One region of the Hymenobacter daeguensis genome, then DNA from elsewhere that is predicted to be linked to it. Evidence: riboswitches for the same ligand, from Rfam matches in the RefSeq annotation. Region 1 holds a riboswitch; the other holds the start of a gene.
The links. Region 1 has a riboswitch for cobalamin ahead of ACYVHT_RS13430 (acyl-CoA thioesterase). Riboswitches for the same ligand answer to the same signal wherever they lie in the genome.
Positions count from the first base shown of each region.

Region 1 (10,057 bases):
CTGAATGGTCTGCACGCCCTGGCGCTGCTGCGTCACGCCCATGGCCCAGCAGGTGATGATTTTCTGCTTGGTGGCAATGAGGTTGGCCGCTTCCAGCAGCTGCGCCCGCGAGATGCCGCTGATTTCCTCAATTTCCTCCCAGCTGGTGGTGCGGATGTTCTGCTCAAAATCGGCAAAGCCGACCGTGAATTCATCCACAAATTTGCGGTCCACCACCTGGCCGGGGTTCCGGTCCTCGGCCTCCAGCAGGTGCTTCATGATGCCGCGCAGCAGGGCCATGTCGCCGTCCACCTTCACCTGCAGAAACACGTCGGTAATCTGCGTGCCGTCGCCCATGAGCGCGCCCAGCGCCTTCAGCGGATTCATGAAATCCTGCGGGTTGCGGAAGTGGTTGAGGCCGGCCTCGATGAGCGGATTCACGGCAATGATTTTGGCCCCGTTCTTCTTGGCAATCTGCAGGGCCGTGAGCATGCGCGGGTGGTTGGTGCCGGGGTTCTGGCCGATGATGAGGATGACCTCGGCCTCGTGCAAATCGTTGAGCGTCACCGAGCCTTTGCCCAGGCCCAGCGTGGGGCTCAGGGCCGAGCCGCTGCTTTCGTGGCACATGTTGGAGCAGTCGGGCAGGTTGTTGGTGCCGAACTGCCGGGCGAAAAGCTGGAACAGAAACGCCGGCTCATTGGGCACCTTGCCCGAAGTGTAGAACACGGCTTCGTTGGGCGAGTCCAGGGCGTTCAGCTCCCGGGCGATGAGGTCGAACGCATCGGGCCAGGCAATGGGGGAGTAGTGGTTGTCGCCGGGGCGCTTCACCATCGGGTGGGTGAGGCGGCCGGCGTTGTTCTGGTCGCGGTCGGTCATGCGCGAGAGCTCGGCCAGGCTGTGCCGGGCGAAAAACTCCGGCCCGGCGGCCCGGTCGTCGGCATCCGAGGCCGTGGCCTTCGCGCCGTTCTCGCAGAACTCGGCTACGGAGCGGTGCTCGTCGGGGTCGGGCCAGGCGCAGCTCGAGCAGTCGAAGCCGTCCTTCTGGTTCAGGCCCAGCAGGGCCTTGGTGCCGCGCCCCACGCCGCCCTCCGTCCAGCTGAACTGCATGGATTTGATGACGGCCGTGACGCCGGCCGCTACTTTCTCACGGGCTTCGAGCCGCAGGCCGGTCAGGGCTTCGGGCGGCTGGGCCAGAATGGGGTGCTCGTACTTGGCGTTGGCAACGTCGGGGGCGGGGATGTGGGCGTGCACGTGAGTATCCTGGGGTTCGGTGCGGTAATGGTCGGGCGCGGGGGCGCTGCCCTGGTTGGGGCGCTCGCCGCTTTTGGGGGCGTTTTCGGCCTTTTGCTCGTGGGCCTTGCCGGCCTGGCCGGGGTCAGATTTGGGAGAATCTTCCATTGTTTTAATTATGAATTATAAATTATGAGTTATGAATTTGTTGAGGAATGCGATGAGTTGTTTTGGTGCGAGCTGGAACCGATTTGCAGGCATGCATTCGCCATAGGCTCAATTCATAACGCATAATTCGAAATTCATAATTGGCACTAGTGCCGGCAGTCCAGGTCCTTCTCAACCAGAATGCGGAGATGCTGGTTTTCAGCCAGTGGCAGGGTGTGCGAGAAGCCATTCTGGTCGGTTTCGACCCATTCTTTGGCCATCGCAAACGGCACCAGCACGGTGAGCGCGCCCGGCTCGTAGTGTACCTGCACGGGCTCTTCGTTGGGGAGGGTCTGGGCGGGCTCGGAGCCGCGTTCCAGGGCGTAGGTCAGGCGCTGCCCGGGGCTGAGGCCGAAATGCACGGCCCCTTCGACGCGGCCGGTTGCGGCAAATTCATCCAGCTCACCCTGGGATAAGCGCAGGCGTAGCGTGTCGTCTTCGATGCGGAGTTTCATGGGGCGGGATTTTGGGTAAAAGTTAAACGGTGAGGATGGAAAGCAGTTACCCGGCGGTGCGTATTTTCTGGCGGCGCGAAGTACAGTTACCGCCGAGGACGCAGAGGTTTTCGCGGAGGTTCGCAAAGCTGTTGCGGCGCGACTCAGCGTGCCTCCGCGCCCTCGGCGGTAACCTCCGCCTGTAGCCGCCAGCCGTGGCTGTAGATGTTGAACCGCTCGTCGCGCACGAAGCCCAGCACCGTCATGCCGAAGCTCTCGGCCGCCTGAATGGCGAGGCTGCTCGGTGCGCCCACGGCCGCCAGCACGCCGATGCCGGCCGCCGCCGCCTTCTGCACCAGCTCGAAGCTGACCCGGCCGCTCACCAGCAGCAGGTGCTGGTGCAGCGGCAGCCACCCGGCCAGCAGCGCGGCCCCAATCACCTTGTCCAGGGCATTGTGCCGGCCCACGTCTTCGCGCAGCAGCAGCAGCTCGCCCGCCGGCGAAAACAGCGCCGACGCGTGCTGCCCGCCCGTCTGCTCGAAGCCGGCCTGAGCGGCGCGCAGCTTTGCGGGCAGCTGGTGCACCGTTTCGTAGCGCAGCTGCGGCCCGGCGGCGGGCAGCACCGGGCAGCTGGCGGTTCGCACGGCGTCGATGCTGGTTTTGCCGCACACGCCGCAGCTGGAGCTGGTGTAGAAATGCCGCTCCAGGGCTGCGAAATCGACATTAACATGCGCCGCCAGCTCGGCGCGCACCACGTTGCCGGCTTCTTCGGCCTTCTGCACGTCGGGGCAGGGAATGACGCCCAGCAGGTCGGCTTTGCGGTGGATGAGGCCTTCGGTGAGCAGGAAGCCGGCGGCCAGCTCCTCGTCGTGGCCGGGCGTGCGCATGGTCACCGACAAGGTGCGGTGCAGGCGCTGGCCCTGGGCTTCGTAGCCCACGCGGATTTCCAGCGGCTCCTCGGCGGCCAGCTGGTCGGAGGCGGGCACGGGCGGGCCGCTGCCGCTCACTTTTTCGATGGTGGCGAATGCGTAGCTGGCGGCGGGAAGCAGAATGGCGGGGTCCATGGGTGGGCAGGATGCTTTGGTGAGGTAGAAAAGTAGAACGTCATGCAGCGCGCAGCGAAGCATCTTGCCCGCAGTCAGTAAACCAATCGTCAAATGAAAAGGATTAGTAGCGGTGGGCAAGATGCTTCGCTGCGCGCTGCATGACGTTCTTTTTCGTGTGCCGTTCTTGTGGCCCAATCCTGCCCCTGCCCGCCGCCTATGAAACTTCGCAATCTCACCCGCAACCTTACGCTTTGGGTGCTGCTGGCCATTGTGGCCGGGGCGCTGCTGGGCCACTTCCGGCCCGCTACGGCGGTGGCGATGAAGCCGCTGGGCGAGAAGTTCATCGAGGTGGTGAAGCTGTTTATCAACCCCATTATCTTTCTCACCATCACGCTGGGCATCAGTACGATGGGCGATTTGAAGAAAGTGGGGCGCATCGGCGGCAAGGCCTTGCTGTACTTCGAAATCGTGACCACGCTGGCGCTGCTCATTGGGGTGGGCGTGGCGGCGCTGGTGCGGCCGGGCGCGGGCGTGAGCACGGGCCGGCTCGATACCGGGAAGGTGGGCGAGTACACCAAAAAAGCCACGGAGTTCTCGTGGGGCCACTTCCTGGCCGATAACCTGACCTTGCAGGTGCTCATCGTGGCCATTGTGCTGGGCATTGTGCTGAGCAAGTATGCCGGCCGCAAGCCCATCATCCATTTCCTGAAGGAGTGTTCGAAATACGTGTTTCGCGGGCTGCACCTGGTGATGCTGCTGGCGCCCATCGGCGCGTTTGGCGGCATGGCCTTCACCATTGGTAAGTACGGCATTGCCACGCTGCTGCCGCTGGGCAAGCTCATGGCCACGGTTTATCTGACCATGGGCATGTTCGTTTTCCTGGTGCTGGGGGCCATTCTGCGCTACTGCGGCATTGGCATGTGGTCGTTTCTCAAGTACATCAAGGCCGAGCTGCTGATTGTGCTGGGCACGTCCTCGTCCGAAGCCGGCCTGCCGGGCCTTATGGAAAAGCTGGAAGGCATGGGCTGCGCCCAGCCGGTGGTGGGGCTGGTGGTGCCCACGGGCTACTCCTTCAATCTCGACGGCACCACGATTTACCTCTCGCTCTCGACCCTTTTTCTGGCCCAGGTGTTTCACGTCGATTTATCGGCGGGCCAGATTCTGACCATGATGGGCATCCTGATGGTGACCTCGAAGGGCGCGGCCGGGGTAGCGGGCAGCGGCTTTGTGGTGCTGGCCAGCACGCTCACGGCCATGAAGGTGATTCCGGTGGAGGGCCTGGCGCTGCTGCTGGGCGTGGATAGGTTTATGAGCGAAGCCCGCTCCATCACCAACTTTATCGGCAACGGCGTGGCCACCATTTTCCTGGCCCACACCGAAGACGCCCTCGACCACGAAACGGCCGTAGAAGCGCTGGGCAAGCGCCTGCCGCCGCTGCGCCTGCGCCGCCGCAAGGGCCTCACCAGCGGCGAGTACCTGGGCGAAGTAGCCGAGGAAGCCGCCAGCCCCGGTCCGACGGCGCAGCCGTCCGACCGGTTGTCATCAGAACGATAGCCGCACCAGCCGGCACCGGCAGCTAGGTGGCGCGGCTTCCTGAACTTACACCCAATGAACACCCTCACCCAAACTCAGCCCACGCCGCCTGCCCCCACGCGCCCGCCCATCCGCTTCGACCGCAACGAGGTGGCTGGCGCGTTCGGCGACCTCGGCACCGATTTGCCGCTGCTCATCGGCGTCATCGCCGCCTCGCGCGTCGACAGCGCGAGCGTCCTGATTCTGTTCGGGCTGATGCAGGTGTTCACCGGGCTGTGGTACCGCATGCCCATGCCCGTGCAGCCGCTCAAGGCATTCGCGGCGCTGGTCATTGCCCAGAAAATTCCCGGCCGGGTCATTTTCGGCGGCGGGCTGGCCATTGGCATCAGCATGTTTTTCCTGTCGATAACCGGGCTGATTGATGCGCTGGCGCGGCTGGTGCCCAAGGCCGTGGTGCGCGGCATTCAGTTTGGGCTGGCCCTGCAGCTGGCCACGCTGGCCCTCACCAAATACGTGGGCGCCGATGGCGCGGCCGGCTACGCGCTGGCGGCGGCGGCCTTCACGGTCACGGTGGTGCTGTTTGGCAACCGGCGCTGGCCGGCGGCGCTCATCGTCATTGCCCTGGGGGCGGCGTATGCGCTGCTTTTTAAGCTCGATTTTGCCACGGCCCAAAAGGCGGTGGGCCTGCACCTGCCCGCCTGGTACCTGCCCCAAACGGCCGATATTCTCACCGGCGCGGTGCTGCTGGCCCTGCCCCAGATTCCACTTTCGCTCGGCAATTCCATCCTGGCCACCAAGCAGGTGGCGCACGATTTATTCCCTGAGCGCCCGCCGCTCACCATCCGCAAAATCAGCTTCACCTACGCGCTGATGAATCTGGTGAACCCGTTTTTCGGGGGCTTTCCGGTGTGCCACGGCTCGGGCGGCATGGTGGGGCACTATGCGTTTGGGGCGCGCACGGGCGGCTCGGTGGTCATCTACGGCAGCATTTTCCTGGTGATGGGGCTGTTCTTCAGCCAGGGCTTTGCCGACGTGGTGCAGATTTTTCCGCTGCCGGTGCTGGGCGTGCTGCTGCTGTTCGAGGCCCTGTCGCTGGCCACGCTGCTGCGCGACATCAGCGGCCAGCGGAGTGACCTGCTGGTGGCGCTGCTGGTGGGCCTGCTCTGCGCCGGGCTGCCGTATGGCTACCTGGTGGGGCTGGTGGTGGGCACGGCCATCTACTACGCCATGCAACGCGGCTGGGTGGGGCTGGGCAAGAGCTTGTAGCACCTGCTTCAGCCTGTGCCCGCCCTCACGATGCACAGGCTGAAGCAGGTGCTACAAGGGGCTACACGCTCAGAATCGGCACGGGCTGCTTGTGCTCGTCCACGGCCACGAAGGTGAACAGGCCGGTGACGGCCTTGTGGCGCTCTTCGGAGTACATCTGCTCCACGAACAGCTCGACGCGCACTTTCAGGCTGGTGCGGCCCACGTACTCGATGTTGGCCACCAGCTCCACCAGCGAGCCGCCGGGAATGGGGTGCGTGAAATCGACCCGCTCGGAAGAAACCGTCACCATTTTCAGGCGCGAAAACCGGGTGGCGGCAATGAAGGCCACCTCGTCCATGAGCAGCAGCGTGGTGCCGCCAAACAGGGTGTCGTAGTGGTTGGTGGTGTTGGGGAAAACGGCTTTGAAGATGCGCGTTTCGGCGCGGGCAATGCGGTCGGCAAGGAGCATGGGCAACGGGGAAAAAAGGAGAAAAACGGCCTCCGCTTGCATCTCAGCCCTTGTTGCGATAAACTGACCACCGGCCGCACGCCACCCCGGCCGCGCCCCGGGCGCGGCGGTACGGCACCGCCGATGCCAGCCCCAAAGCGCGAGGGCAGCATCACTCGGCGGCCGGCAGGTCTCCTGACTTGTTTCGGATGGGCCCCGCCCTTCTCGGCCCGGTTTCGGCGGGCCAATGGGCACTGATGGGGCCACCGGCTCCGGCCCGTGGGGGCCGGGAAACTCACAGTAGCGCGTCTGTTCGGGAGTTGCACCCGATTCCCTTTTAATTTCCGCCGGCGCCTGGGCCCCGGCCGAAAACCGTCCGCTGATTGAAGGAAATCAAACCGAGAACCAACGCCGCAAAGGTACGCGCCCGAACCCGCGCACCGGCAGAAGCAGCCCGCCGGGCCGCGCCAGCCGGTGCGCGGGGCAATTTTTTCGATGCAAACCAAGCGGGCTGCGCCGCTGCGTCTTTACTTTGTGGTGATGGAAGTAAAGACATTCCCCATAGAGGGCCTGATTGAGTTTGTCCCCCGCATATTTGGCGACGACCGGGGCGTGTTTTTCGAAACCTTCAGCGCCCGCCTCATGGCCCAGGCCGGGGCCGACGCCCCGTGGGTGCAGGACAACCAGTCGAACTCCAAAAAAGGCGTGCTGCGCGGGCTGCATTTCCAGCGCCCGCCCCACGCCCAGGCCAAGCTGGTGCGTGTAGGCCAGGGCCGTGCCCTCGACGTGGCCGTCGATTTGCGGCAGGCCTCGCCCACCTACGGCCAGCACGTCCTGGTAGAGCTCACAGCCGAGCGGGGCAACATGCTCTACATCCCCGTCGGCTTTGCCCACGGCTTCATGGCGCTGGAAGACAACACGATTTTCCTCTACAAGTGCTCCGACTACTACGCCCCCGCCACCGAAGGCGGCCTGCGCTGGGACGATGCCGACCTGGGCATCAGCTGGGGCACCGAAGTAGCTCCGCTGGTATCGGGCAAAGACAATGAGCTGCCCGGCTTCAGGGATTTTGTGAGCCCGTTTTAGGCAGACAGCATTTAGCAGCTGTCCATCAACCGTTAGCCGCCGTTCGACCAGGTTCTTGCGGACCTGCTGAACGGCGGCTAACGGTTGATGGACAGCTGCCGACTGAAATCAGAGCAGCTCCACCAGGGTTTCCAGGGCCATGCCGCGGCTGCCTTTCACCAGAACCTGCCGGCCCGTCGTGGGGTGTTGGCGCAGCCAGTCGGCCGCTTCGGCTTTGGTGGCAAAGTGCCGGGCCGTGGCAGCCTGCGCGGCTGCGCCGGCCATTTCCGGCCCAATGAGCAGCACCTGCGGCAAGCGCAGCTCGGCCAGCAACTGGCCCAGGAGGCGGTGCTCGGCCGGGCTGTCGTCGCCCAGCTCAAACATGTCGCCCAGAATAGCCAGCTTGGTGTGGCCCGGCGATACCGGCCGGGCCGCGAAGCTGCGCAGCGCGGCGGCCATGCTGCTGGGGTTGGCGTTGTAAGCATCGAGCACCAGCTCGTTGCCGACGGCGGTGCGCACCAGCTGCGAGCGGTTGTTTTGGGGGTTGTAGCTGGCCAGGGCGGTGGCCACTTTGTGGGCCGGAATGCCGAAATGCAGGCCCACGGCGGCGGCGGCGGCCAGGTTGGGGAAGTTGTAGTCGCCGGTGAGCTGGGCGGCCACGTCGGTGCCATCGGCCAGGCGCAGGGCCACGGCGGGGTCGGCGGCCAGCAGGGTGGCGGGGTAGGTATCGACTAAATTGGGGTAGCTGACGCGCACGGGCACCTGTGCCGCCAGCGACGGCAGGCGGGCATCGAGCGTGTTGACGAAGGCCGTGCCGCCGGTGCGCGTCAGGAAATCGAACAGCTCGCCCTTGCCCAGGGCCACGCCCTCGGCCCCGCCAAAGCCTTCGAGGTGGGCCTTGCCGATGTTGGTGATGAGGCCGTGGGTAGGCTGCGCGATTTCGCACAGCGCCGCGATTTCGCCCCGGTGGTTGGCGCCCATCTCAATCACGGCAAAGTTGTGCTCGCCGGCCCGCAGGCGCAGCAGCGTGAGCGGCACCCCAATGTGGTTGTTGAGGTTGCCGATGGTGGCCAGCACCTGAAATTGCTGGGCCAGCACGGCCGTGAGCAGCTCTTTGGTTGTGGTTTTGCCGTTGGAGCCCGTGATGGCCAGCACCGGGATGCGGAACTGCTGGCGGTGCTGGCGGGCCAGCTCCTGAAGGGCGCGCAGCGGGTCGGGGGCGTAGGTGTAGCGGCCGGGGTCGGAGGCGGCCAGCACCACATCGTCGACCACGGCGTGGGCCGCCCCTTTTTCCAGCGCGGCAGCCGCAAAGGCCGCACCCCGGAAGTTGGGGCCGTTGAGGGCGAAAAACAGCGTGCCGGGCTGCGGCTGGCGCGAATCGGTGCTGACCTGGCCGCCGGCGGCCAGGTAGTGGGAGTAAAGCGGCGTGGGCATGAACGGAAAAGGCTTACCGGATGTAACTTGGTGCAAAGGTGGGCGCGATTTTTGTAGTTCGCGCCAACGGTCTATTTCAACTTTCCACCTCATCACCTTCCTATGCTTCGTTCTTACGCGTTGTTGCTGGCACTGCTGGCGTTTTCTCTCGCCGCCAGTGCCCAGGGCACCTTCGGGTTTCAATACCAGCCCGTGGCCAAAGTGGTGCACGGCACCGACACCCTGCGCAATGCCTGGGCCGGTGGCCTCAACACCCCCCAGTTCAGCCACATCGACCTGAATGGCGACGGGCAGCAGGACCTGTTTGCCTTCGACCACGAAACCAGCCGCTGCTACACGTTTCTGAGCGTGGCGGCTGCGGGAGCTGCCAACGGCCGCCGCTGGCAGTACGCCCCGGAATACGAAAGTGCTTTTCCGACCGACCTGCAAAGCTGGGTGCTGCTGCGCGACTACGACTGCGACGGCCGCGCCGACATCTTCACCTACATCAACGGCGGCGAAATCCGGGTTTTTCGGAATACGCTGGTCAATGGCCGGCCCAGCTTCACGCTGGCCACCAACCAGATTCGCTTTTCCGGTAACTTCTCGGGCACGGCCAACCTGACCATTGGCGGCTACAACCTGCCCGCCATTCAGGACGTGAACGGCGACGGCAAGCTCGATATCATGACCTACGATTTCATCAGCGCGTCCTACATCGAGCAGTACATCAACACCAGCCCCGGCACCTGCGGCGGGGCCCTCACCTTCACGATGACCACCAGCAACTGGGGCGGCATTGAGGCCTGCTCGGGCTGCGCGGGGTATATGTTCAACGGCCAGCAGTGCTTCACGGCCAAGCCCACCCACACGGGCGGCCACAGCATTCTGATGGTGGACCTGGATGGCGACGGCGACCAGGACATGCTCGACGGCCGCGACAACTGCCCGGAGCTGACGCGCCTGCTCAACCAGGGCACCACCACGGCACCGGTGCTCACGCAGGGCGGCGTTTCCGCCAGTTTCCCCTCGGCTGCCACGCCGGTATCGGTGCCGGTTTTTCCGGCCGGCTATTCCATCGATGCCAACTTTGATGGCCGCCCTGACCTGGTGGTGGCCCCCAACATGGTGAACAACCTGGCCGATATGGTGAGCATGAGCCATCAGATTCAGCTGTTTACGAACAGCGCCGCCAGCGGTGCGCCGGCGTATGCCTACCAGGCCGCCGGCTTTCTGCAAAACGACATGATTGACGTGAGCGAAGGTGCCGCGCCCACCTTCGGCGACATCGACGGCGATGGGTTGATGGACATGCTCATCGGCAACCAGGCCGACCGTGTGAACGGTGCGTACCGGGCCACGCTCACGTATTACCGCAACGTGGGCACCCGCACCCGGCCCATTTTCAAGCTGATGAACAGCGACTACCTGGGCCTTGCCACCCAGGCGCTGCT
Region 1 is NZ_BAAGWC010000011.1:34,189-44,245, reverse strand. It holds gene ACYVHT_RS13455 (FdhF/YdeP family oxidoreductase) at 1-1,377, opposite strand, end outside; gene ACYVHT_RS13450 (DUF7009 family protein) at 1,524-1,871, opposite strand; gene fdhD (formate dehydrogenase accessory sulfurtransferase FdhD) at 2,015-2,914, opposite strand; gene ACYVHT_RS13440 (cation:dicarboxylase symporter family transporter) at 3,113-4,450, shown strand; gene ACYVHT_RS13435 (putative sulfate/molybdate transporter) at 4,505-5,695, shown strand; gene ACYVHT_RS13430 (acyl-CoA thioesterase) at 5,757-6,146, opposite strand; cobalamin riboswitch at 6,294-6,517, opposite strand; gene rfbC (dTDP-4-dehydrorhamnose 3,5-epimerase family protein) at 6,621-7,211, shown strand; gene ACYVHT_RS13420 (UDP-N-acetylmuramoyl-tripeptide--D-alanyl-D-alanine ligase) at 7,320-8,624, opposite strand; gene ACYVHT_RS13415 (T9SS type A sorting domain-containing protein) at 8,727-10,057, shown strand, end outside.

Region 2 (10,057 bases), on a different contig from region 1:
CCTGGGGCGTAGTGCTTACCACGCTCGATGTGCTGGTGGTGCTGTTCTTCCAGAGCAAGGGTTTTCGGGTTATCGAAAGCCTGGTGGCGGGACTTATCATGCTCATTTTCGGCTGCTTCCTCTACGAAATCCTGGTATCGCACCCCGACTGGCTGTTGCTGAGCAAGGGCCTGGTGCCGCAGCCCGAAATCGTGACCAATCCGCAGATGCTGTATGTGGCCATCGGCATTCTGGGCGCTACGGTGATGCCGCACAACCTGTACCTGCACTCCAGCATCGTGCAAACGCGCGACTTTCCGAAGGACGAGCCCGGCAAGCGCTCGGCCATCAAGTTTGCCACCATCGACTCGACGCTGGCGCTGTTTCTGGCGTTTTTTGTGAATGCGGCCATCCTCGTTACGGCTGCGGCTGCCTTCCACGGCAAAGGCCACGAGAACGTGGCCGACATTGCCGATGCCTACCAGTTGCTGACGCCGGTGCTGGGCGCGGGCGCGGCCAGTGTGCTCTTCGCCGTGGCCCTGCTGGCCTCGGGCCAGAACTCGACCCTGACCGGCACCCTGGCCGGCCAGATTGTGATGGAAGGCTTCCTCGATTTGAAGCTGAAGCCCTGGCTGCGCCGGCTCATCACGCGGCTCATTGCCGTGGTGCCCGCCCTGATTGTGGCGCTGCTCTACGGCGAGAAAGGCACCGGGCAGCTGCTGGTGCTCAGTCAGGTTATCCTGTCGCTACAGCTCAGCTTTGCGGTGGTGCCGCTGGTGCTATTTACTGGTAGCAAGGCCAAGATGGGCGTATTTGTGAACCGACCCTGGGTGCAGGTGGTGGCCTGGGCGGTGTCCGGCATCATCATTCTGCTAAACGTGTTTTTGCTCTGGCAAACCTTCGCAGGCTAGCGAAGCCCTGAATCGGCGGGTTATCGGAAGTCACTTATTGCGTGACGCGGACTTGCTATGCCCTTTTGCATCGAATAAATCGACTATGAAAATAATAGCTTTACTGTTTTTGATATTGCCGCAGCTGCTGATGGCTCAGGCACTAACAATTATCGGAACGGTGCGCGATGCGCAACGCCAGCCGGTGTCGTTTGCCAGCGTGGCGGTGCTCGGCACGGCCCTTGGTGCCACGGCCGATGCGCAAGGGCGCTTCAGCCTGGACGGTGCGCCGGCTTCTGCGCAGTTACGGCTGCAGGCCAGCGCGGTCGGCTTCACGCCAGTAGTGAAAACCGTTAACCCAGCAATGGGCTTGAAGGTAGATTTTACCCTGACCGCCGCCGCCGCCGCCCTCACCGAAGTGGTGGTGACGGGCGTGGGCCGGGCCACCGAAATCCGCCGCAGCCCCGTGCCCATTGCGGCCCTGAGCAAGCGCGAGATGCAGCTCAACGCCAACACCAATGCCATTGATGCGGCCGTGCGGGGCGTGCCGGGCCTGAGTGCCGTCACCACCGGCCCCAACATCAGCAAGCCGTTCATTCGGGGGCTGGGCTACAACCGCGTGCTGACCATGTACAACGGCCTGCGCCAGGAAGGCCAGCAGTGGGGCGACGAGCACGGCCTCGAAGTAGATGGCTATGATATTGACCGCGTGGAGGTAGTGAAAGGCCCCGCCAGCCTGCTCTACGGCTCCGATGCCGTGGCCGGCGTGGTGAACCTGCTGCCCGCCCTGCCCAGCGGCCCCGAAGGCAGGCTGGGCGGCGATGCGGTGGCTGAATACCAGAGCGTCAACGGCCTGTTCGGTAATTCGCTGGGGCTGAACTACCAGAAAAACGGCTTCCAGACCAGCCTGCGGGCCAGCCACCGCCTGGCCCGCGACTACCGCAACGCCGTGGACGGCCTCGTGTACAACACCGGTTTTCGGGAGCTGACGGTGACGGGCATGGTGGGCGTGCAGAAAAGCTGGGGCAGCTCGCACCTGTACCTGACGGCCTACGACGACCAGCAGGAAATCCCCGACGGCAGCCGCGACTCGCTCAGCCGCCGCTTCACCCGGCAGGTAGGGGAGGGGATTTACGATGACATCAAAAGCCGGCCGCTGGTGACGGATGGCGAATTGAAATCCTACCAAATCAGTGCTTTGCGCCAGTACATTCAGCACTATCGGGTGTTCAGCCGCAGCACGTTCCGGCTGGGCGAAGGTGAGTTGCGCCTGCTGCTGGGGGTGCAGCAAAACCACCGGCAGGAGTTCAACCACCCCACCGCCCCCGGCCAGCCCGGCCTCGACCTGCGCCTGACCACCTACAGCTACGATGCCCGCTACCTGCTGCCCGCTTGGCACGGCGTCGAAATCACCGTTGGCGGCAACGGCATGACGCAAGTCAACCGCCACCAGGATGCCACCGATTTCCCCATCCCGGCCTATACGCTGGCCGATTTGGGCGGCTTCGGGGTGCTGAAGAAAGCTTTCGGGGCGCTGGAGCTAACCGGGGGCCTGCGCTACGACACGCGGGTGATTCGCTGGGCCGATTTCTACGTGGCCCCGAACCCTGCCACCGGCTTTGCGGGGGCTGCCGGGCCGGGCACGGCGGGCAGCGAGCTGCCGTTTCCCTCATTTCGGAATACCTACCAGGGCGTGTCGGCCAGCCTGGGCGGGAGCTATGCGCTGAGCACGCGCCTCACGCTGCGGGCCAACGTGGCGCGGGGCTACCGCGCCCCCAACATCCCCGAAATCGGCTCGAACGGCCTCGACCCCGGCGCGCACATCGTGTACTTGGGCAACCGCGACTTCCGGCCCGAATTCAGCCTGCAGGAGGATGTGGGCGTGTTGTGGCAGTCGCCCGGCTGGGAGGCCAGCGCCGAAATCTTCCACAACTACGTGCAGCATTTCATTTACCAGGCCCGTCTGTCTGATGCCGCCGGCCAGCCCGTGGAAATCGTGCCCGGCAACGCCACCTACCAGTACCAGCAGGCCGCCGCCCGGCTCTACGGGGCCGAAGTCAGCGTGAACATTCACCCGGCGGCCCTGCCGTGGCTGAGCTGGCGCAGCGGCGCGGCCCTGGTGCGCGGCCTCAACGAAAACGCCCCGCTGCTGGACCGCCTCGGCGCGGCGGCCCGCTACCTGCCGCTCATTCCGCCGCCGCAGGCCCGAACCGAGTTGCGCCTGACGGCCCCTGCCCGGCCCGGCCGCCTGGCCGAAACCTACTTCCGCATCGGCCTCGACTGCGTGGCCCGCCAACATCAGTTCTACGCCGTGGACGGGGCCGAAACCGCCACTGCCGGCTACGTGCTGCTGGGCCTGGGGGCGGGCACCACCTTCCGCACCCGCGCCGGCCGCGACGCGGTACAGCTGTTTCTGCAAGCCGATAACGTGTTCAATACCAGTTATCAGGCGCACCTCAACCGGCTGAAATACTTCGAGTACTACGCGGCCTCGCCCAACGGCCGCAGCGGCATCTACAACCCCGGCCGCAACCTGGGCGTGAAGGTGGTGGTGCCGTTTTGAGGAAGCCAAAGGCCGGTCTGAATGAAGTGAATGCCGGCGTTACGGCTTCCTGCCCCGTACAGGGCCCATGAAACACCTTTTCTGGCTCATTTTCCTGTTGCCGGCGGCAAGCTATGCGCAGGCCCCACCGAAAGCCTCGCCCTACGATTCGGCCCACTTTAGCTGGCGCAAGCCGGTGCCGCGCAACCGCCTGCGCGAGCTGCAGCCCGACCGCCCCGGCATCACCGAAAGCCCCTTTACCGTGGATGCCGGCCACGCGCAGGTCGAGGTGGATGCCCTTCGCCTCAGCAACAGCGGCTCCGGCAACGACGACCAGCGCCGCGAGCTGCACCTGGCCTACACCATGTTCAAGCTGGGCCTGAGCCGCCGCACCGATGTGCAGCTGGAAGTGCCGCTCTACAGCATTGAGAAGCAACGGACCACCGGCACCAGCGACTGGCAGGAGCGCACCGCCGGCTTCGGCGACGTGACCGTGCGCGTGAAGCACAACTTCCTGGGCGACGACCAGAACGGCTCGCTGGCCATGGCCGTCATCGGCTACGTGCGGCTGCCCAGCGGCGGCTCCACCGGCAGCGGCGGGGCCGAATACGGCGTGGTGCTGCCCATCGACCTGGAGCTGAGCGACAACCTCAACCTGGAAGCTCAGCTTGAAACCGACCTGAGCTACGACCGGGACCAGGCCCAGCGCTTTGTGCGCCTCATGCCCTCGGCCGCGCTGGAGTGGGACTTTGCCAAAAAAGTGGGCGTCGTCATCGAAGGCGTGACGCAGTGGAACACCGAGCAGCGCCGCTGGCAGGCCTCCACCAACCTTGCCCCGATTTTCAAAGTCACCGACAACCTGCAGCTCGACCTCGGCACCCACCTGGCCCTGAACCGCCTCAGCGACCACGAGTATTTTGTGGGCTTCACGTTTCGGCGCTGAGAAAAGCGGCGCTCAGGATGACCGGCGATTTCTCAGACGACAGGCGACTTCTGCTTACCTTTGCGCCTGCAATGGTGCCAGACCCCACTCCCGGGGCGCGGCTGAAAAGGGAATCCGGTTCGATGCCGGAGCTGTCCCCGCAACTGTACGCTCCACATCGGGGCGGGCCACGATGCCACTTTTTAGCTGCTGACTATCAGCGGCTAAATGGGAAGGCGGCCCGCCCGGCGGAGCAAGCCAGGAGACCTGCCAGGGCACTCACAGGTTCAGCATTCGCGGAGGACGAATGGAGAAAGAGAACAGCGGCCACCCCCGGGCAGCCGGATTACCCCCTGTTTTTCGGCCTCGGTCTGACGGTGGCTGGCTTCGAAAGAAGCGGGTCCGCGCCAGATTTTGAATCGAATTTTCTTCGCCGAAAATTTGATTCCGCTGCGTTCATTTTTCTTTAAGCCGACGGCCTTCTGGGGCGGGGTAATGGTGCTGTGCGCTGCCGGCCCGGCTGCGGCGCAGCAGCCCGCCCGCCCGGCCCCGCCCGATTCGGCGCAGCTCTCGCGGCGGCGGCACCGCCTGGCCGAGGTGCAGGTGCGGGCCGTGGGGCCGGAGCGCTTCGCCACCGGCAGCCGGCACTACGCCGCCGATTCGGTGACCCTGAGCCAGTACCGCAACGGCACCGTGGCCGAGCTGCTGCAGGAGCGCACACCATTGTATATCAAGAATTACGGGCCGGGGCAGCTGGCTTCCATCTCCATTCGGGGCACCTCGGCCCAGCACACGGCCGTGCTCTGGAATGGCCTGAACATCACCTTGCCCACGCTGGGCCAGAACGACTTTGCCCTGCTGCCCGTGGGCGCCAATACCAGCCTGGCGGTGCAGCCCGGCCCGGCCGCCGCGCTCTACGGCAGTGGGGCCATTGGCGGGGCGGTGCTGCTGAACACCGCGCCCGACTGGCAGCCCGGCATCCGGGGCACGGTGCAGGCCGATGCGGGCAGCTTTGGCCTGCGCGGCAGCAGCCTCAATGCCTCGGGCGCCAGCGGCGCGGTGGCGGTGCGCGTGGCTGCCAGCTACCGGCAGGCCGACAATAACTACCCCTACACCACGCAGGAGTTCAGCGGACCGGTGCGGCATCTGCTGACCGGCGCGGCCCTGCGCCACCAGTGGAGCCTGGCCCCGGAAGTGGCCCTGCGGCTGGGCACGGCCGGCCAGCTCACGGCCAGCGCCTGGCTCACCGATACCGACCGGGAAGTGGAGCCCGCCGCCGGCGTGGTGCGCAACGCCCGCCAGTACGACCAGAGCCGACGCTTCGTGCTGGGCTACCGTCGCCTGGCGTCGGCGCGGGCGCAGTGGGCCGTGCGTGCCGCCTGGTTTGAGGACGTGCTGAACTACCACGACCTCACCATTCTGAGCGACTCGCGGGTGCGCACCACCCAGGCCCAGGCCGAGTACACGGCCGCCGTGGGCCGCCGGGGCTCGCTGCGCCTGGGAGCTGAGGTACAGCACTTCAACGCCGCTTTCAGCGAATACCTGAACCCGGTGACGACGGAAAACCGCGCCGCCGCCTTTGCCCTGTTTCGCTACGACCCGCACCCCGGCCTGCGCCTCACCGCCAACCTGCGCCAGGCCGCGCTGCCCCAGGGCCGGCCCCTCACGCCCACGCTGGGCCTGGAGTGGGACCTGTGGACGAGCGGCCCGGCTGACTCACTCACCCATTCCCCTGGTCACTCCCTCACCTTCAAGGCCAGCGTGGCCCGCAGCTACCGTGCGCCCACGCTGAATGAGCGGTACTACAACCCCGGCGGCAACCCCGGCCTGCGCCCCGAAACCGGCCTGGGCTACGAAGCCGGCCTGCTGCATCGCATCAGTCCGGCGCCGCGCACCACGCTGCAAACCGAGCTCACCGGCTACCGCCAGCTGGTGAACGACTGGGTGCAGTGGACCCCCGGCCCCGAAGGGTTCTGGCGGCCCCGCAACCTGCGGCAGGTCCAGACCCAGGGCCTCGAAGCCAGCTCGGCGCTCACGCTGCGGCGCGGCGCGCACCGCCTCACGGCCCGGGCGGCCTACTCGCTCACCAGCGCCCGCACCAGCCAGCCCACTGCCGACGACCCCGTGCCCGCCGGCCAGCCGCTGCCCTACGTGCCGGCGCACACCGGCGCCATCAGCCTCGACTATGCCTGGCGGGGCTGGCGCATTGGCGCTACCAGCAACGCCAGCAGCTACCGCTACACCGATGCCACCGCCCGCGCCTACCTGCCCAGCTACGCGGTGCTGGGGGGCAGCCTGAGCTACACCCTGCACCCCGGCGCGGGCCTCGAAGCCCTGCTGCTGCTGCAGGCCACCAACCTGCTCGACCACACCTACGAGAGCTACGAAGGCCGGCCGGCTCCGCCCCGGGCCTTCGGGTGCAGCCTGCGCGTGGGCTGGCGCTAATGCTTGATTACCAATCTTTAATCCCCAATTTCTTTTTACTCATGCGTTTTTCTAAACTCCTCACTTTCCCCGTGCTGGCCCTGCTGGCCCTGGCCAGCTGCAGCCCCGACAACGAGACCACGACCGCGCCCTCATCCGACAATAACAGTGTGTATGTCCTCAACGAAGGGCCATTTTCCAATGGCACCGGCGTGGGCACCGTTTCGTTGTTCGATAAAACGTCGAAAGCCGTGACCAACGACCTGTTTCAGAGCGTGAACGGCCGCCGACTGGGCAACCTTACCCAAAGCATGGCCGTGCGCGACAAGCGCGGCTACATCGTGATGAACGGCTCGAACAAGGTGGAAGTCGTGTCGCTGCCCGATTTCAAGTCCGTGGGCGTGATTAATGGCCTGCAAAGCCCGCGCTACATCCTGCCCATCAGCACCAGCCGGGCCTACGTGACGCAGTGGGGCAACTACAGCACGGTGCGGGCCGGCATTAAAATCGTGGATTTGATTACCAACACCGTGGTCGACAGCATTGCCACCGGCTCCACGCCCGGCCGCCTCACCCTGGCCGGCGGCAAGGTATTCGTGGCCAACTCGGGCAGCGGCACCGTCACCGTCATCGACCCCGCCACCAACCGCGTCACCAATACCCTGACCGTGGGCGCGTCGCCTAACAGCTTCGCCCTCGACAAAAATGCCCGCCTCTGGGTGCTGTGCGGCGGCAACGTGGTGTACACGAGCAACTACAGCGCCGTCGACTACGGCCTTACCACGGCCGGCAGCCTCTACAGCATTGACCCCGCCAACCCCACCACCGGCACCACCACGCGCACGTTTGCCAGCAACCTCTTTGCCCCCAGCGACCTGCAGGCCAATGGCGCGGGCGACCAGCTCTACTTCCGCGCCGTGAATGCCTTCACCGGCAACGGGGCCGTGGTGCGCTTCGGCATTGCCGATGCCGCCCTGCCTTCGCTCACCACGCCGTTCATCACCGGGCAGTTCTACGGCCTGGGCATCGACCCCATCAGCGGCACAATCTATACCGGCACCGGCACGTTCTCCGCCGATAAAATGGCCCGCTACCAGACCGATGGCACCAAAATCGACGAAACCACGGTGGGCGCCGGCCCCAACGGCTTCGTGTTCTACTAAACCATCCTTCTTTTCCACACCTGCTTCTTTCTGCATAAAAAGGAAAAAGTCCCTCGCCGCCAGGTGAGGGACTTTTTTAATGGCCGGGAAGCGCCGCTGCTTAGTCGGCGATGCCGTCGTGGTTGCGGTCGGTGGCTTCGCCGGCGGCTTTGTAGAGCTCCTTGCCGGTGGGGCGGTGGGTGGTGTCGCGCGAGAGGCCGGCCGTGGCCGAGTCGCCGCCCGCTACGCCGTCCTGCGGGGCGGCGGGCCCTTTTTTGGTGTAGCCGCGCTCTACGTTGGTATCGCCTTCTTTGGTGCCGGAGCTGCAGGCACTCAGCGAAGCGGTGAGGGCGAAAGCCACGGCAACGGGGCGGAGGAGGGATTTCAGAAGCATGAAAACGAGGGAGTGGGGGTGTGAAAGATGTGCGACGTTGCAAGGTAAAGAAATAACCTCCCGCCGCGCAACCCGAACCTGCCGGCCCGGGTACGGTTGTAGCGGGGCGTGCGCCTCGTAGGTTACACGCCTTCCCTCATTCCCGTACATTTTCGCTCATGTCTTCTCTCTCCGCCGCCGCCGTGCCCGCCCCGGCCTACACCTACGCTGAGTTCCGGGCGCTGGTGCGCGACCTGGCCGCCGGCCGCCGCACCACCGGCCCCGAGCAGTCGCCGGGCCTCATCCGCTATACCGACCAGAACCAGGGCCACCTCGACCGCGCCTACGTGCTGCCGCTGCTGCCCGGGCTGGTCGAAACCCTGCGCACGCTGCCCCGGCCCGAGCAGTGGCTGGTGCTGGCCGAAGCCTGGTGCGGCGACACGGCCCACGTGCTGCCCATCCTGGCGCACCTGGCCGACGAAAGCGCCGGCCGCGTGCGCCTGCACGTCCTGCTCCGCTCCGAGCACCCGGCGCTGATGGCCGCCCACCAGACCAACGGCAAAAACAGCATTCCCAAGCTCATCCGGCGCGATGCCGCCACCGGGGCCGACCTCGGCGACTGGGGCCCGCGCCCGGCCGCCGCGCAGGAGCTGGCCCACCGCCTGCACGGCGATAAGCTGCTGCATACCAATCAGGTAGTGAAGGGCATGAACGACTGGTACGCGGCCGACAACGGCCAGGCGGTGCAGCACGAGCTGCTGGCGCTGCTGGGCGGGCAGCAGGTAGTTAAATAGATTTCGCGTATTTTCACCGTCCCGAATTCATAAAATTATGGCATTACCCCTGCGTGCCCGCCTTCAGAAACACGTTGCCGCCTGGCCCTGGCGGCGGGTGGGCGTGCTGGCAGGCATCAGCTTCGGGCTGGCACTAATGCTGGTCATTTATCTGTTTGGGGTGAGCGACCATTTTTTTAGCCGACTTTTTTCTGCCTTTTTCGTATTGTGCTGGCTGTTGGCGGTTACCTTCCTGGCCGTGGTGCCGTTCGTGACCTGGGCCACCGCCCATTGGTTTGGGCGGGGCTGGACTGAAGTCTCCACGCCGGCCCCGCGCCCACGCCGGGCGTCGGCGGGTGCTGCCACAGCGCGTTCTCATTCTTCACCGGCTGCCTCGCGGCGGCCCGAAAAATCGTAAAGCCCTTGAAAACTAATCTGCTGCATATCAAAAATATGGTGTGCCCCCGCTGCGTGGAGGCCGTGCATAGTCTATTGGAGCGCGCCGGCTACCGGCCCAAAGCGGTTTCGCTGGGCGTGGCCGAGCTGGACGACAGCACCCCCGCCGACCCCGAAGCCTTGGCGCCGCTGCTGCACGCCGCCGGCTTCGAGCTGCTGCGCGGCCGGGCCGAGCAGCTGACCGAGCAAATCAAAGGCACCCTGGCCGAATACCTGGAGCACCTGCGCACCGCCCGCTCGCCGCTCACCACCTCGGCCTTTCTGACCGACCGTTTCGCCGCCACTTACTCGCACCTGAGCAAGGTGTTTTCGCGCACGGCCCACCTCACCATCGAGAAATACCTCATCCGCCTCAAAATTGAGCGCGTGAAGGAGCTGCTCAGCTACGGCGAGCTCACCCTGAACCAGATAGCCGACCAGATGCGCTACAGCTCCGGCCAGCACTTGAGCAACCAGTTCCGTCAGGTGACGGGCTATTCCGTGAGCGAATTCCGCCGCCTGATGACCCCCGAGCGCATGTCGCTGGACGCGCTGGCGTAAGCGGGAAAGCGTCTGG
Region 2 is NZ_BAAGWC010000027.1:42,558-52,614, reverse strand. It holds gene ACYVHT_RS19830 (divalent metal cation transporter) at 1-890, shown strand, start outside; gene ACYVHT_RS19825 (TonB-dependent receptor) at 1,021-3,432, shown strand; gene ACYVHT_RS19820 (transporter) at 3,500-4,354, shown strand; cobalamin riboswitch at 4,410-4,622, shown strand; gene ACYVHT_RS19815 (TonB-dependent receptor plug domain-containing protein) at 4,775-6,778, shown strand; gene ACYVHT_RS19810 (DUF5074 domain-containing protein) at 6,820-7,920, shown strand; gene ACYVHT_RS19805 (hypothetical protein) at 8,021-8,293, opposite strand; gene ACYVHT_RS19800 (thioredoxin family protein) at 8,452-9,066, shown strand; gene ACYVHT_RS19795 (helix-turn-helix domain-containing protein) at 9,469-10,041, shown strand.
Region 2: another riboswitch for cobalamin. It lies ahead of ACYVHT_RS19815 (TonB-dependent receptor plug domain-containing protein); the one in region 1 lies ahead of ACYVHT_RS13430 (acyl-CoA thioesterase).